Regions from separate parts of the Paenibacillus sp. FSL K6-2862 genome, predicted to be linked through region 1. Evidence: predicted binding sites of a transcription regulator. Region 1 holds the regulator's gene; the other holds the start of a gene.
The links. Region 1 encodes Rex, which represses fermentation and respiration genes when NADH is low (regulators of the CRP and FNR family bind a similar motif). Its sites were predicted from a motif close to TTGTGAAATATTTCACAA; they were not measured.

Region 1 (9,351 bases):
TACTACTCCGAATCGGGGAACTGAAAGATCATGATTCCTTACTGCGCTGGTCGCTTCTGCTGATCGCAGGTCAATATAAGAAGGATGAAGCCGATGCTTTACTGCGCAAGTGGACATTTTCCAACGATGATCGTTTGCGCATTACCGGTGTTTTACAGTTTGATGAGTTACTGAAGACGGTTGTTCAGAACCATAAGGATCAAGTGTTACTACGATCGGAGTGGATTAGTGCTGAACTGACGTGCGGACGTCAAGCCGCTGCGGATTGGCTCAAGATTCAACTTATTCTCCCCGCTGGCCATTTCCTTTCCGCTTCAGCAGAGGCGTCATACCAAGCGATTCTTGCTAACGCAGCGGAGTGGAGTCGATCCATGCCGGTTCATGAGCTGAAGGAGCTCCATATTACCGGAGAAAATGTTCTAGGACTACTCGAGCGCAAGGGTGGGCCTTGGCTGGGTCGGTTGATGAAGCATTTGTTACGTGAAACAGCGATTGGAAATATAGCGAATCAGCATGAAGCGCTGACCGCAGAAGTGAAACGGGTGGCTGCAGATGACCAAGCATGAAGAACTGTTACATATGCTCATGAATGCGGATGGACGATTTGTATCAGGGGAAGAGATCAGCCGGAACCTGTCCATTAGCAGAACAGCAGTCTGGAAACATGTGAACAAGCTGCGCGATCTCGGATACGAATTTGAGGCTGTCTCCCGCAAAGGATACCGCCTACTTACGAGACCAGACAGTATTGATGCAGCAGGCCTTCAACTGGCTCTGCAAACTTCTGTGTTTGGCCGTAAAGCACTCATCCTAGATTCAACCTTGTCTACGCAAGGCGATGTTCAGCAAATGGCCGAACAGGGTCAGGCAGAAGGTGCGGTAGTTCTTGCCGAGGAACAAACAGGTGGACGGGGAAGATTTGGGCGTAAATGGTTCTCACCTCCTGGCAAAGGGATCTGGATGAGCATATTGCTGCGTCCGGAGCAGCCACTGCGGAACACACCACAGCTGACTTTACTGACGGGGGTAGCCGTCTGCCGGGCTATCCGGGCCAATACGGGGGCCGATGCAGGCATCAAATGGCCGAATGACCTTCTGATTAACGGTCGCAAGATGTGTGGCATCCTGCTTGAGTCAGCGGTAGAAGATCATGAACTGCGGTACTGTATTGCAGGTATTGGGGTAGATGTGAATTTTGATCTTACGGATTATCCGGAGGATCTGACGTCCATTGCGACTTCAATCAAAGTCGAGACCGGACAGCAGGTGGATCGAACGAAGTTAACTGCTGCCATTTTGAATGAGATGGAACATCTTTACCTTTTGTATCAAAGGGAAGGTTTCGGTGTAATCGCGTCATTGTGGGAAGCTCTCTCCGTCTCGATTCATCGGGAAGTGAAGGTTTCGAACCCGCAGGGAGATATTGAGGGAACAGCCATTGGGTTAGATCCTTCAGGGGCTTTGATTGTAGAGAAGAAAAATGGCGAGCGCATAACCGTTGTATCAGGAGAAATATCATTGATCGATTAAGGAAATTGTCGAATTTCCACTAAGATAATGAACATAACACGTGAAGTTTGGGCTGATCTTTGGTATACTGTGTTCGTGAGGCGATATCGGCTATTGCAGACCGAATTGCACTCCGGCAACAGTATGCCTGATTGGCTTGATCATGAACAGATGCATAGCAAAATGGAAAATGTGTTAAGTGAGTTGTTGGATTCTGCTCTGAGCCGAAGAGGACCGAGACAGAAGGGACGATCGCAAGTGACTCTTTTTTGACTTTTCGGGACTTTTTAGTGGAAAACTAAAAGGTTTTTTTGTTGCGTTCTTAAATGAAAAGTAGAAAGGAGCCATAAAGAAAATGGCTAACAAACAAGCATTGAATATTGTAAAAATGAAAAAATACAAGCAGGATGGCGTGCCGCTCAGCATGATTACGGCTTACGATTATCCCACGGCTCTGCTTGCGGAAGAAGCAGGCATTGACATGATTTTGGTCGGGGATTCGCTCGGCAATGTCGTACTGGGTTATGATTCCACCCTGCCTGTGACAATAGACGATATGGTATATCATACCCGCTCCGTTGTGAGGGGTGCAGGAAGTACATTCATCGTAGCGGATATGCCGTTCATGACCTACCACGGCAGCGTGGATGAAACGCTGAAGGGTGTTCGTCGTTTGATGCAGGAAGGTCATGCGCATGCAGTCAAAATGGAAGGCGGCGTGGAGATTGCGGATACCGTTAAGGCTGTGGTACAGGCGGGCGTACCGGTTCTGGGACACATCGGACTGACACCGCAATCGGTGAATCAGATCGGGGGATATCGGATCCAGGGTAAGGATGCAGCGGATGCCAGAAGACTAATGGATGAAGCGAAGGCACTCGAAGCAGCGGGAGCCTTCGGGATTGTGCTTGAACTCGTTACCGAAGAAGTGGCAAGAGCTATTTCGGAGGAACTGTCCATTCCCACAATTGGTATTGGAGCTGGACGTGGATGTGACGGTCAGGTTTTGGTATTCCATGATGTGGTTCAGTATGCCTCTCCTTACATGCCGAAACGCTTTGTCAAAACATACGGCGATGTAGGTACTCTGATTCGTAACAGCATTGGAGCTTATGTCAAGGAAGTCAAAGACCGTTCCTTCCCTGCGGAGGAGCATGTATTTACTGCCGCAGACGGCGTTGTAGATCAGCTGTATGGACATCGCAAAGAAAAGGTGGAGAGTAACTCATGAAAGTGATTCGGACCATCACAGAGCTTAGACAGGAAATTAGTTTGAAGCGTCAAGCTGCACAATTCAGAGAGTCTATTGTAGGCTTGGTGCCTACAATGGGATATCTTCATGAAGGTCATGCAAGCCTGATGCATGCTGCCAAACAGCAAAGTGATATTGTCGTATTAAGTATTTTTGTAAATCCGATTCAGTTTGGGCCAAATGAAGACTTTGACAGCTACCCTCGGGATGAAGCTAGGGATGTGGAGACGGCGCGTGCGCAGGGAGTGGATATCGTATTTATTCCCTCCGTTGAAGAGATGTATCCACAGCAGACACAAACCACAGTATCGGTGTCGAGTTTGACTGACCGGCTGTGCGGGGCTTCCCGTCCAGGACACTTTGACGGAGTAACAACAGTGGTATCGAAGCTGTTTAACATTGTGCAGCCACAGCGAGCATTTTTCGGAATGAAAGACGCACAGCAGGTAGCAGTCATCCAGCAAATGGTCAATGATCTGAATATGCCTGTTGAGATTGTTCCATGTCCGATTGTACGGGAGCAGGATGGCTTGGCACTTAGTTCGCGTAATGTCTATTTGAGTGCTGAAGATCGCCTGGAAGCTCTGGTCTTGTCCAAGGCCCTGCGTGCGGCTCAAGAAGCAGTGGATACAAGTGCTGACACGACTGCTGCGGATATACGACGTATTCTCTGTGAGAACATCGGGCGTTCGCCCCGTGCTGTTATTGATTATGCCGAGATTCAGGCTTTTCCGAGTCTGGAGCCGCTTGCTGATCAGGAAAAAGTGCATGGACGAGATGATATCCTGATTGCGCTGGCTGTGAAATTTGGCAAAACGAGACTGATTGATAATACAAGATTGCAAACAGCGGAGGTACTGTCCCATGTTTAGAACATTGATGAAATCCAAAATTCACCGTGCCACCGTTACGGAAGCCAACCTGAATTATGTGGGGAGCATTACCATTGATGAAGATCTGATGGAAACGTCTGATCTGATGGAAAATGAAAAAGTACAAATTGTAAACAACAACAATGGTGCACGGCTCGAGACCTATGTAATTCCCGGACCACGAGGCAGCGGAGTAATCTGTCTGAATGGTGCAGCTGCACGTCTTGTGCAGCCAGGAGACACGGTTATTATCATTTCATATGCAATGATGTCTCAGGAAGAAGCGAATACGCACAAACCTACTGTGGTCTTTGTAGACGGTCAAAACAAACCTGTGCAGACCATGAAGCAGGAAGTGCACGCGACAATTATGTAATCCACTGGTAAGGGGAATGAAATCGGTCCACCTTGCAAAAAATGAGTACAGGTCACGCACTAATCCATTTTTTCAAGGGTGGGGATGCATCGATGTTCCAGCATGTTTTCGCCGAAATGAACGACATGTTAGATGAAATTATCAAGCGCTACCCTTCCGCTGAAGGTCTGAACAAACAGGAACTGCTGCAAAAGTGGAACTTGCTGAAGCGGATGAGTGACGGGATGATTGATGAGTGGCTGATGTTTGAGGAGAAGATGAGTCAGGTCAGGGATTTAGAACAGCCGGTGGCACTCCAACCGGAACAGGAAGCGGTCACTGCTCTGCCTGAAATCCATTTGGAATCATTTAGTCGCGGTCAGGGATACTTCAAGTTACAGATGTATCCACAGGCGATTGTGCAGTTCTCACAAATTATTGCCGAATATCCGGATAGTGCACTGACTCGGTACTATCTGGGACTTGCGCATATGAACCTCAATCAAACCGCAGAAGCGGGAAGTCATTTGCGGCTCATTGTGCACCTGAATGGTTCTCCGAGGCTGAAGGGGCTAGCCTGCAATGCGCTGGGCTGCCTCGAAGCGAAGATGGCGAATCCCAAAGGAGCATGTTCCTTGTTTGCTCAGGCACTCCAGCATGACCCGACGTTGACCGAACCGTTGTATAATATGGAAGCCTGCAGGCTGAACAGCGGACAACTGCAATATGGAATAAGCTGACTGTACTTGAACTTCAAGTGCAGAGCAGCAGCATCAAGACGGTGTTTTCTCCTTTAAGACCATGGAGGGAACACCGCCTTTTTTGTCAGTTAATTTTCAAATGCCCGTTTTTTTGCTATGCTGTAACATAGACTGGAATGGAAGGGACTTGTACATTGCAATGAAATTTGCCGTATTGGATTTCGAAACAACCGGCACGCAGTCCGATGGTGAGATTATACAAGCCGGACTTGCCATCATAGATCATGACTACAGCATAACTCAAATATATAGTTCTTATGTAAACCCTGGTGTGCCTATTCCTCCGTTTATTACGGGATTAACCGGGATTACTGACGAAGATGTGGCGAACGCTCCTTCACTCGAAGAGATGATGATGGAGATGGTTCCGCTGCTAGACGATGTTGTCCTTGTGGGACACAACGTGGCTTTTGATTTTCATTTCCTTCAGAATGCACTTGACCGATGCGGCTACTTGCCGTTCACCGGACGTATTCTGGATACCATTGATTTTCTCAAAATTTCATTTCCTTCACTTGGTTCTTATCAATTGGGGTATGTATCTTCAGAATTCGGATTCCAGCATGACCGTCCTCATCAGGCAGACAGTGACGCCTTGGCAACAGCCTATGTGCTCCTGAAGTGTTTGGATGAACTGCGTCAACTGCCATTGATTACGATACAGCGTCTCAGCGACTTGTTTGCACCTGAGGACAGTGATCTGGGCTGGTTCTTCGACGGCATGCGCAGTGAGAAGGAAGCAGAGCCTATACAGGATCTGGATGGACATACGTATTACCGCCAATTGGCCTTGAATGTGAGTGACTGGACCGAGATCGGTGCTCCACGCGATGAACGCGAAGGTAATCCGCTTGAAGGTGTAAGCTTTGAGCAGTATATGGATCAGGTCCGGGCCAATCTGCAGGATACACTGGATCACTATGAAGAACGCGAGGCACAGACACAGATGTTCAGCAGTGTAAGGCAGGCGCTGGACGAAGAAAAGCATTTGTTAATTGAAGCAGGTACAGGTACAGGGAAATCCCTGGGGTACTTGCTGCCGGCGATATATGAAAGTGTGAAGCAGGAACGAAAGGTAATGGTTAGCACCCATACAATCAACCTGCAGGAACAGCTTCGGGAGCGTGATATCCCGCTGCTGACCAAAGTGGTTCCTTTTCCGTTTAAGGCTGCCGTGTTCAAAGGTCGGGGACACTATCTGTGTCTGCGGAAGTTTGAGCACAAGATCAACAAACGTGAGTTTGCTACTCCGAAAGAAGATTATTTTACAGCGGCTCAGATGATTGTGTGGCTCACCCAGACAGAGACTGGAGATGACGAGGAGCTGAACCTCAGTGCGCGCGGTGGGGACTTTTGGGAAACTGTACAGAGTGAATCGGAATCCTGTCTGGGACGTTCCTGTCCGTGGTTCAGGAAGTGCTTCTACCACCGGGCGAAGCATGAAGCAGGATTGTCCGATATCGTCATTACGAATCATTCCAAACTGTTTACGGATGTAAAAGCAGCTCATCAGCTGCTCCCTGCTTACGATAGTCTTGTCATTGACGAGGCTCATCATCTCGAGGATGTGGCGGGTAAGCACTTGGGTCTACACATGAAATATTTCACGTTGGTTCATACCCTGACCCGATTGTTTAAGGATAGTCGGAACGGTCAGCTTCCCATGCTGCGTACACAACTGGCGGGTCATGAGAATTCGGTGCAGTGGGGCTCAGTCATTGACCAGATGTTCCCGCTTGCTGTTGAAGTCAAAGAGATGTGGGATCGTTTGAGCGATGCCTTGTTTAGCCTGCTGCCTGAGCGGAGTGATGCTTCTCCGGGAGAAACGGGGCAATTTTCCCTCAGACTGAAGCCTTCAATGAAACCGGCGAAGTGGCAGGAGCTCCAGGATTACGAAAACCAGATTTATGTCACACTGGGGGACTTGATCCGTAAGGGAGACAAGCTGCTTCTTGAAGTCAAAGAAGACCAGGACGACTATCAATCGGATAGCTTGATCACGGACATTACAGGTCTGCTTAAGGATTTGGCAACGCTCAAAGAAAACCTTCGTTTCTTCATGCGAATGGATGATGCCAAAACGGTATACTGGATGGAGGCAAGCGGCCAATTCCGCAGCAAATCACTGCAGCTCTATGCCGTTCCTGTCGATGTCAGTGCGCAGTTGAAGGACATGTTCTTCGATAAAAAGAAAAGCGTTGTCCTAACTTCCGCTACGCTCTCGGTCGATAAGTCATTCCAGTTCATGATTGAACAGCTTGGCTTGCAGGAGGCAGCCGATAATAACCGTTTGCTGACGTCCATGCTGCCGTCGCCATTCCGGTATAGGGACCAAGCTTTGCTGGTCATCCCTCGTGATTTCCCAAGTGTAAAAGGCAGCGTGGGGGATGCTCACTTTGTCGACATGCTCGTAAGATCTCTGGCCGAAACGGCTATTGCGACAAGGGGCCGTATGATGGTGCTCTTTACTTCATACCGAATGCTGCGCCAGGTATATGACCCATTAAAAGAAGCACTGTCGGGTAACGATATTTCGCTGCTGGGTCAAGGCGTTGATAGTGGCAGTCGTTCCAAGTTAACCCGCAGGTTCCAGGATGCAAAAGCAACCGTTCTGCTGGGCACCAGCAGTTTCTGGGAAGGGGTGGATATCCCTGGCGAGGCGCTAACCTGTCTGGCCATTGTGAGATTGCCCTTCCAGCCGCCGAACCATCCGCTTGTCGAGGCGAAGAGTGAACTGCTGCAGGAGCAGAAAAAGAATCCGTTTATGAAGCTGTCTGTTCCACAGGCTGTCATCCGTTTCAAGCAGGGATTCGGCAGACTTGTTCGTACAGCCAAGGATCGGGGCATTGTCATCGTTTACGATACGCGGGTGATTGAGTCTTATTACGGAAAGTATTTCCTATATTCATTACCCGGTCCCAAAATGGAACATATGCTGACTGAACAGATGGTTCCACGGATTAGCGAGTGGTTGGAAACACCAGCACAGGATGAAACTACGGCGAATTAAGTATGACGTCGTTGCGTAATAAGGGCTTCTCGCTGTAAACTTTATTAGAGTGTGATTCATTCTTGAAGCACTTTTAACTTTATATTTCATAAGGCATCTTGCATAATTTCATTCGGAGACGAAAACGGTTATGCGGGATGCTACATTTTTATTTATCTATCGTGGCCTTGGTAAGGGGGAGCAATGTAATGAAATCAGATAAAATTTCGGAAGCTGTGGTACGCAGATTGCCTGTTTACTTACGTTATTTGAGTGAACTGCATCAACGTGAGGTAGGCACGGTGTCATCACAGGAACTGGGACTACGCCTGGATCTTAATCCTGCCCAGATTCGCAAAGACCTTGCATACTTTGGGGACTTCGGTCGCAAAGGCATTGGATATGACGTATCGTATCTAATCGAAAAAATCCGTCATATCTTGAAAATTGATCAGCAAATCAATGTTGCTCTGGTCGGGGCGGGTAACTTGGGACATGCATTATCCAATTACAATGCCTATCTGAAAGACAACATGAAAATTGTTGCTGTTTTCGATGCATACGGCCCTAAGATCGGCAGTCAGATTAACAGCTTGAAGGTACAGCCCATGAATGAACTAACGGATTCGGTCAAAAAAGATAATATTCGTATTGGCATCATTACCGTTCCGGATACCGAAGCTCAGAACGTAGCCGATCAGCTCGTGGAATCCGGCATTGAAGCGATTCTGAACTTTGCACCAACCATCTTGAAAACACCACCGCACGTCCGTATTCATCATGCTGATTTTACAACGGATCTGCTTAGCCTGGCTTATTATCTGGAGAACGGAAAGGACGACGAGGAAGATGACGACAAATAGATGGGTAATTCATAACGGCAAATTTGCTGTAAATAGTGGTACGGAATGGACTGTAGTTCAAGGATATATGGTCGTTGAAGACGACAAGATTGTGCATATTGGTGAGACACTGCAAGATGGAGATGAGAACCTGCCGAAGGTTGATGGCAAAGGACTGGTCTTTTTGCCGGGTCTGATCAATACGCATGGTCACGCAGCCATGTCGCTTCTGAGAGGTCACGGGGACGATCTGGCCCTGCAAGTATGGCTTCAGGAGAAAATGTGGCCTATGGAGGCTAAAATGACGTCTGAGGACGTGTATTGGGGTACCTCCCTTTCTGTATTAGAAATGCTGAAAGGCGGAACAACGGCATTCCTGGATATGTATGATCATATGGATCAGGTGGCAAAAGTGGTTGAACAATCCGGTATTCGTGCCGCATTGGCACGTGGTGTCATTGGTCTCTGTTCTGAAGAAGAGCAAATGCGCAAACTGCAGGAATCGGCTGCGTTTGCACGCGAGTGGAACGGACAGGCTGGTGGTCGAATTACGACGATCATCTCACCGCATGCGCCGTATACTTGCCCTCCGGATTACATAGAGAAGCTGGTACAGGTTGCACATGATTTGGATCTGCCGCTGCACACCCATATGTCGGAAACCCTTCGCGAAGTCGAACAGAATGTAACGGATTATGGTCTGCGTCCAGTAGCACATTTGGAAAAGCTCGGTTTCTTCTCTCGTCCTTCTCTCGTAGCTCACGCTGTACA
Region 2 (7,136 bases), 170 kb from region 1:
CGAAGTATTCTCGGATGTAGAGCCCGATCCATCAACCACAACGGTAGACCGTGGTACGGAAATGATGCGCCGCTTCCAGCCTGACTGCATTATCGCTCTTGGTGGTGGATCACCAATGGACGCTGCCAAAGCCATGTGGTTGTTTTATGAATATCCGGACACGGACTTCAACGATCTGAAGCAAAAATTCATGGATATCCGTAAACGGATCTACAAATACCCACGCCTTGGATCAAAAGCAAAATTCGTAGCGATTCCGACAACTTCGGGTACAGGATCGGAAGTAACATCGTTTGCCGTAATCACAGATAAGAATTTGGGCAACACCAAATATCCACTGGCTGACTATGAGCTTACACCGGATGTAGCCATCGTAGACCCTGAATTCGTATATTCACTGCCAAAAACAGCCGTTGCAGATACAGGTATGGACGTACTGACACATGCCATCGAAGCGTATGTATCGGTTATGGCAAATGATTACACCGATGGTCTGGCGATCAAAGCCATCCAGCTGGTATTCCAATACCTGGAGCAATCGGCACTGCAAGGGGATAAACTGGCACGGGAGAAAATGCATAATGCTTCGACAATTGCCGGTATGGCTTTTGCTAACGCGTTCCTGGGGATTAACCACAGCTTGGCGCATAAATGGGGCGGACAGTATCACACTGCACATGGACGTACCAATGCAATCCTGATGCCGCACGTCATTCGTTATAACGCGAAAAAACCGACCAAATTTGCATCATTCCCGAAATATTCGCACTTTGTGGCAGATGAGCGGTATGCGGAAATTGCCCGAATTCTGGGATTGCCTGCACGTACTACAGAAGAAGGGGTGAACAGCCTCATCAATGCAATCCGCAAACTGAACAAAACACTCGGTATTGAGGAATCGTTCCAGGAAATCGGATTTGATGCCAAGGACTTTGAAGCTCATGTAGATTACCTGGCCGATCGTGCTTTCGAAGACCAATGTACAACCGCTAATCCGAAACTGCCGCTGGTGACTGAACTGGCAGACGTTTACCGCAATGCCTTCTACGGACGGTTTGAATAAACAGTATCGTAAAGTAGCAATCAACGAGTTTAAGGTTAAGGCAATAGGTTCAGGGTTCCCCGGGAGGGGAGCCCCGATTGCCGTCTTTTTGTCGATGACGGAATCCGTTGGGAATCCGTTGAACGGTTTGGTATTCACACAATAACGGAGAGGACAGAAAAAACTGAAGAAGCGAAGCGCTCGCCTTTATCAATGGATTTTCCCAATTAGAATAAGAAATGAAAAAAATCCAGTGATAACAGCGATCGGAAGTTGTTCTGGCTGCGCAGTGGCTAAGTGTGAATAATTATGGGGTTCACCCTGATCCTGCAGTGGTGGAGTGAGGAAGTTCACTAACTTTGTGATAAAAATCACAGATGGTGAAACCCGCAAGACGTATACTGAAAATGTAAGAAAAACATCCATCCCGCGGTTCCGGTTCCCATGTAGAGAGAACGTGTTCCGGCTGATATGTGAAAAAGTTCACATTAATCGCGGCTCTGGGCACAGATGAGACGATTTTGCTTGCACCCTGTCATGTGTCCGGAAATCCAAATTTGTGGAGGGATTACTATGTCGGTGATCGAAAAAGACGTAAAACAACAAACAGGCTGGAGAAACTTTACGAAAGGCACATGGACCAAATCCGTGGATGTGAATGATTTTCTGGCACACAACCTGTCTCCGTATTACGGGGATGAAGCATTTCTCGCAGGAGCGACACAGAACACCAAAGACCTGTGGGACATCGTATCCGATCTGACCAAAAAAGAGCGGGATAACGGCGGTGTACTGGATGTGGACGTAAACACTCCGGGAACGATCGTGTCTCACCAACCAGGGTATTTGGACCAAACGAAAGAACAGATCGTCGGTGTGCAAACGGATGCTCCATTCAAACGTTCCATTCAGCCAACAGGCGGAATTCGCATGATGATTGATGCATGTCAGGCTTACGGCTTCGAAATGCCTCAAGAAGTCATTGATATATTTACTAATATTCGCAAAACACATAATCAGGGTGTATTCGATGCATATACATCCGAGATGCGCGCAGCGCGCAAAGCCGGCATCATTACGGGTCTGCCTGATGCTTACGGCCGCGGCCGGATCATTGGCGACTACCGCCGGGTTGCTCTGTACGGTGTGGACTTCCTGATCCGCGCCAAAAAAGGAGAGCTGAACGCTCTTGAAGTGGATGTCATTGACGAAGATGTCATCCGTCTGCGTGAAGAGTTATCCGAACAAATCCGGGCTCTGCAGGAATTGAAGCAGTTGGGCGAAATGCATGGCTTCGATATTTCCCTGCCGGCTACCACAGCGAAAGAAGCGTTCCAATGGCTGTACTTCGGTTACCTGGCTGCGATTAAAGAGCAAAACGGTGCTGCGATGTCCCTTGGACGTGTATCTTCATTCCTGGATATCTACATTGAACGTGATCTGCAGGAAGGCCTCCTGACCGAAGAACAGGCTCAGGAACTGGTTGACCATTTTGTCATGAAATTACGGATCGTCAAATTCCTGCGTACACCGGACTACAACGAGCTCTTCAGCGGTGACCCGACATGGGTAACCGAGTCCATCGGGGGGATGTCCGTGAACGGGGAAACACGCGTAACGAAAAACAGCTTCCGTTTCCTGCACACGCTGCACAATCTGGGACCAGCACCGGAACCAAACCTGACCGTACTCTGGTCTACGAAACTTCCGGAGGCATTCAAAGAGTATTGCAGCAAAGTGTCCATTGAAACCAGCTCCATCCAATATGAAAATGATGATCTGATGCGTCCAATCTACGGAGACGATTACGGGATTGCCTGCTGCGTATCGGCCATGAAGATCGGTAAACAAATGCAGTTCTTCGGCGCTCGTGCCAACCTGGCGAAAGCACTGCTGTATGCGATCAATGGTGGACGCGACGAGAAATCCGGAGCACAGGTCGGACCGGAATATCCGGCCATTACAAGCGAAGTATTGGACTACAATGAGGTCATGAAACGGTTCAAACCGATGATGGAATGGCTGGCTAAACTGTACATGAATACCCTTAACGTAATCCACTACATGCATGACAAATACAGTTATGAACGGATCGAGATGGCTCTGCATGACCGCGATATCGTACGTACCATGGCCTGTGGTATTGCCGGACTGTCCGTCGCAGCCGACTCCCTGAGTGCAATAAAATATGCAAAAGTTAAACCGATTCGTAACGAGCAAGGAATCGCCGTTGATTTTGAAATTGAAGGAGACTTCCCTTGTTACGGTAACAATGAAGACAGTGTCGACAGCATCGCGGTTGAACTGGTGGAGAGCTTCATGGGCATGATTCGCAAACATAAAGCGTACCGCAATGCCATTCCAACCCAATCTGTATTGACCATCACATCCAATGTGGTGTATGGCAAAAAAACCGGTACAACACCGGATGGACGTAAAGCAGGCGAACCGTTTGCTCCAGGTGCCAACCCGATGCATGGACGTGACAAAAAAGGCGCTCTGGCATCCCTGGGTTCTGTAGCCAAATTGCCTTACGAACACAGCCTGGACGGTATCTCCAACACATTCTCGATTGTGCCTAAAGCACTCGGTAAAGAGTCCGATACCCGCAAATCCAATCTGGTTGCCATGATGGACGGTTATTTCGGTCAAGGTGCTCACCATCTGAACGTGAACGTGTTCGATCGTCAGCAGTTGATTGACGCCATGGAGCATCCGGAAAATTATCCACAATTGACCGTAAGGGTATCCGGCTATGCCGTAAACTTCATCAAATTGACGCGTGAGCAGCAGCTGGATGTCATTAACCGGACCTTCCACGGTTCGATGTAATAACACGGTAAACAGGAGTAGATCACCATCATAAACGCACAGCGGATGCGGATACAGAAAGGAAGAGGCAGCATGGTTAACGGACATATTCATTCACTCGAAACTTTCGGGACGGTTGACGGCCCAGGCATCCGCTTCGTGCTTTTTATGCAGGGATGTCACCTGAAATGCCAATATTGTCACAACCCGGATACATGGGCGCTTGATGGAGGCCGGGATATGAGCGTGGAGGAAGTTCTCGCAGAGATCGAGCCATACTTGACCTATTATCGCAGTTCGGGTGGCGGACTTACGGTATCGGGAGGCGAACCGACGCTGCAGGCTCATTTCGTAGGCCAGGTTTTCAAAGAAGTGAAGCGGCGCTGGGGACTGCACACCACTCTGGACAGCAACGGTTACAATGAACCTGATCGTATTCTTGACTTGTTGGACCATACGGATCTGGTCATGCTGGATCTGAAACATATCGATGATGAAAAGCATATCAAGCTTACCGGGAAATCCAATGAAAGAACACTTCGGATGGCCCGCTGGTTATCGGATCATGGCCGGAAAATGTGGATTCGGCACGTATACGTGCCAGGCATTCATGATGATGAACAAGATCTGCTTAACCTGGGGCGTTATATCGGTACATTGAACGGTGTGGAGAAGTTTGAGATTTTGCCGTATCACCAGATGGGCATATACAAATGGCAGGCACTCGGAAAAGTATATCCGCTTGACGGCGTTCCGTCTCCTACCGAAGAGGAAGTGGAACGGGCTTATCGATTGATTGAACAGGGGCGGAAAGAAACGACAGGCACACTTACTCAGGCAAAATGATCCATATCATCCATGGGTCCGATAGAAAATGAACATTCCTTAAAAATGGACCCACTCTTCAAACAGTCTTTGCGACAGACGTCGCAAGGGCTGTTTTTTTTGCATTTTACATGAGGATTACGAAAAGGCTTGTTCAGTGAAGGATTTTATCCCCTCATTGATGAATTGTCATCCTTACGATGGTAGCTCCGGCTTTTTATAATCAGAGTGTAAAACCAATTGCGCAATATCCGAGGAGGGTCAACGACGATGAAAAAAAGAATGATAATGCTGCTCTCACTGCTGCTGGTAACGTCCTGGACGCTGGCTGCATGTTCGGGCTCAGGGAACGAAAATCCGCAGGGAGCCTCAGGCTCCGAACCGGAGACGAGCAAGGAACCAGTGGAAATGCTGCTGCGTCACACCCAAGTAGGGGCGGATAAACAGAAACGGTTGGCCATTCTGCAGGACGTCGTCGACAAAGTGGAAAGTGAGGTCCCTAATCTGACCTTTACGCTGGACGGGGTTGAATCGGATGTGAACCGGAAGGAAAAGCTTCGCGGGGAAATGGCGGCCGGCAATCCACCGGATATTTTCGAACTGTTCGGCAGCCCGGACTCCAAAGTGTATGCCAAGGAAGGCATGCTGCTGGATCTGACACCGATTTTGCAAGAGCTGGGCATTCAGGATCAGTTTACATCCCTTGAACCATTCACGTATGAAGGCAAAGTGTATGGACTGCCGATAGGTGGTTCAGGCGAAGGTTTCTTCTATAATAAAGAATATTTTGCAAAAAAGGGCTGGCAAGCACCAACGACCATGGCTGAGCTAGATAACATGCTGGCCGAGATCAAAGCGGATGGGAAAGTGCCGCTTGCCTCTGCTTCCAAGGCGGGCTGGGTCCCACTGATGTTGACGAACCATCTGTGGTCCCGTTATGCCGGTCCCGAGATTACTGCGAAGTTTGCAACTGGTGAAGCCAAGTGGACCGATCCGGGTGTGATTCAAGGTTTTGCGAAGCATAAGGAATGGGTCGATAAGGGGTATTTCAAAAAAGGCGAGCTTGGCTTCGAATACGCAGAGTATACGACTCAATTCACAAGTGGTGAAGCGGTATTGATGTATGACGGAACATGGAAATCATCTGTATTCAAGGAAGGACAGAGCGGGGAATCGTTGATCGGTAAGGTTGGATTCTTCAATATGCCGCCGGTAGAGAATGGCGTAGGAGATCAGACTTCCCTCATGCGTGATGTCAATAATGGATATGGCTTCTCGGCATCTGTAGCGGAAGATCCTCAGAAGCTGGAAGCGGTAAAAGCGTTCATCAAAAATTTCTATAATGAAGACATGCAGGTGCGTGGACTTGTGGAGGATGGAGTCCTTCCTGCCATGAAGCTGGATGAGAAGGTATTAACGGACAGCATTACCGACGAGCTGATGAAGGAGATCGTTGCTGTCCTGAATGCATCCCAGACATCATTTCCAGCCTTTGATGCACTGGTACAGGCGGATGTGACCACCGAGATCAGCAATCTGCAGATTCAAAAACTAATTGGCGGACAGACCACGCCGGAGAAGATGGCAGAGGAGCTGCAGCAAGTTCAGGAGGAAGCCAACGCTTCCGTGGAATAATGAATCTATTCAACCCAAAGCTGCAACTGAAGTTACTGAAGGAGGCTGAATATGAACACTTCACTCCGCAGCCCACTCATCTACACGCTGTTTGTATTACCGGCATTGATTTTGTTTGTCATGTTTTTCCTGTATCCGATTGGCAGCTCACTGTACTATAGCTTGACCAGCTGGAATGGCGTTTCGACAGACCCACGATTTGTGGGTTTGTCGAATTACGCCAAGGCTTTAACCGATGAACGGTTTTGGATATCCACACGGAATAATGGCTTTTTTATCGGATTTTCCGTATTGATCCAGGTTCCGCTGATTGTATTATTCTCATTGCTTATTGCCAATGTCAAACGATTAAAGGGAGTATACAAAACGGCTGTTTTTTTACCTTCCATTATGTCGACGGCGGTCATCGGTATTTTGTGGGGATTTATCTATGAGCCCAACATTGGGCTATTGAATCAACTGCTGAATACGTTTGGCATTCCGCCGGTTTATTGGCTTTCGGATAATCGTTTCGCGATGCTGTCCATTCTTGTGACCAATGCCTGGCAGTGGACCGGATTTTACATTGTTATGGTACTGGCGGCCATTCTCGCCATTCCTCGTGACCTGGATGAAGCAGCAGCCATCGATGGTGCTACGGCAGTACAGCGGGCCACCCGAATCACGCTGCCACTCATCAGGCCCATTATTTCGGTTGTCATCATGCTGTCCATTGCCGGAGCGATGAAGGCAGCAGATATTGTGCTTGTAATGACTAAAGGCGGACCGGCCGGCTCCACCGAGGTACTTGCTACGTATATGATCAAATATGCGATTACCAATT

Region 2: pflB (formate C-acetyltransferase) is a predicted target of Rex. The motif match lies at 1,514-1,531, and genes of this name have one in related genera.

The regions. Positions count from the first base shown of each region.
Region 1 covers NZ_JBBOSN010000001.1:4,368,492-4,377,842, reverse strand. Annotated here, with positions in the region: gene MHB82_RS19615 (CCA tRNA nucleotidyltransferase) at 1-566, shown strand, start outside; gene MHB82_RS19610 (biotin--[acetyl-CoA-carboxylase] ligase) at 553-1,530, shown strand; gene panB (3-methyl-2-oxobutanoate hydroxymethyltransferase) at 1,865-2,740, shown strand; gene panC (pantoate--beta-alanine ligase) at 2,737-3,633, shown strand; gene panD (aspartate 1-decarboxylase) at 3,626-4,009, shown strand; gene MHB82_RS19590 (tetratricopeptide repeat protein) at 4,051-4,728, shown strand; gene dinG (ATP-dependent DNA helicase DinG) at 4,889-7,759, shown strand; gene MHB82_RS19580 (redox-sensing transcriptional repressor Rex) at 7,948-8,601, shown strand; gene MHB82_RS19575 (amidohydrolase) at 8,588-9,351, shown strand, end outside.
Region 2 covers NZ_JBBOSN010000001.1:4,541,315-4,548,450, reverse strand. Annotated here, with positions in the region: gene adhE (bifunctional acetaldehyde-CoA/alcohol dehydrogenase) at 1-1,063, shown strand, start outside; gene pflB (formate C-acetyltransferase) at 1,616-3,874, shown strand; gene pflA (pyruvate formate-lyase-activating protein) at 3,947-4,699, shown strand; gene MHB82_RS20505 (ABC transporter substrate-binding protein) at 4,949-6,313, shown strand; gene MHB82_RS20500 (carbohydrate ABC transporter permease) at 6,365-7,136, shown strand, end outside.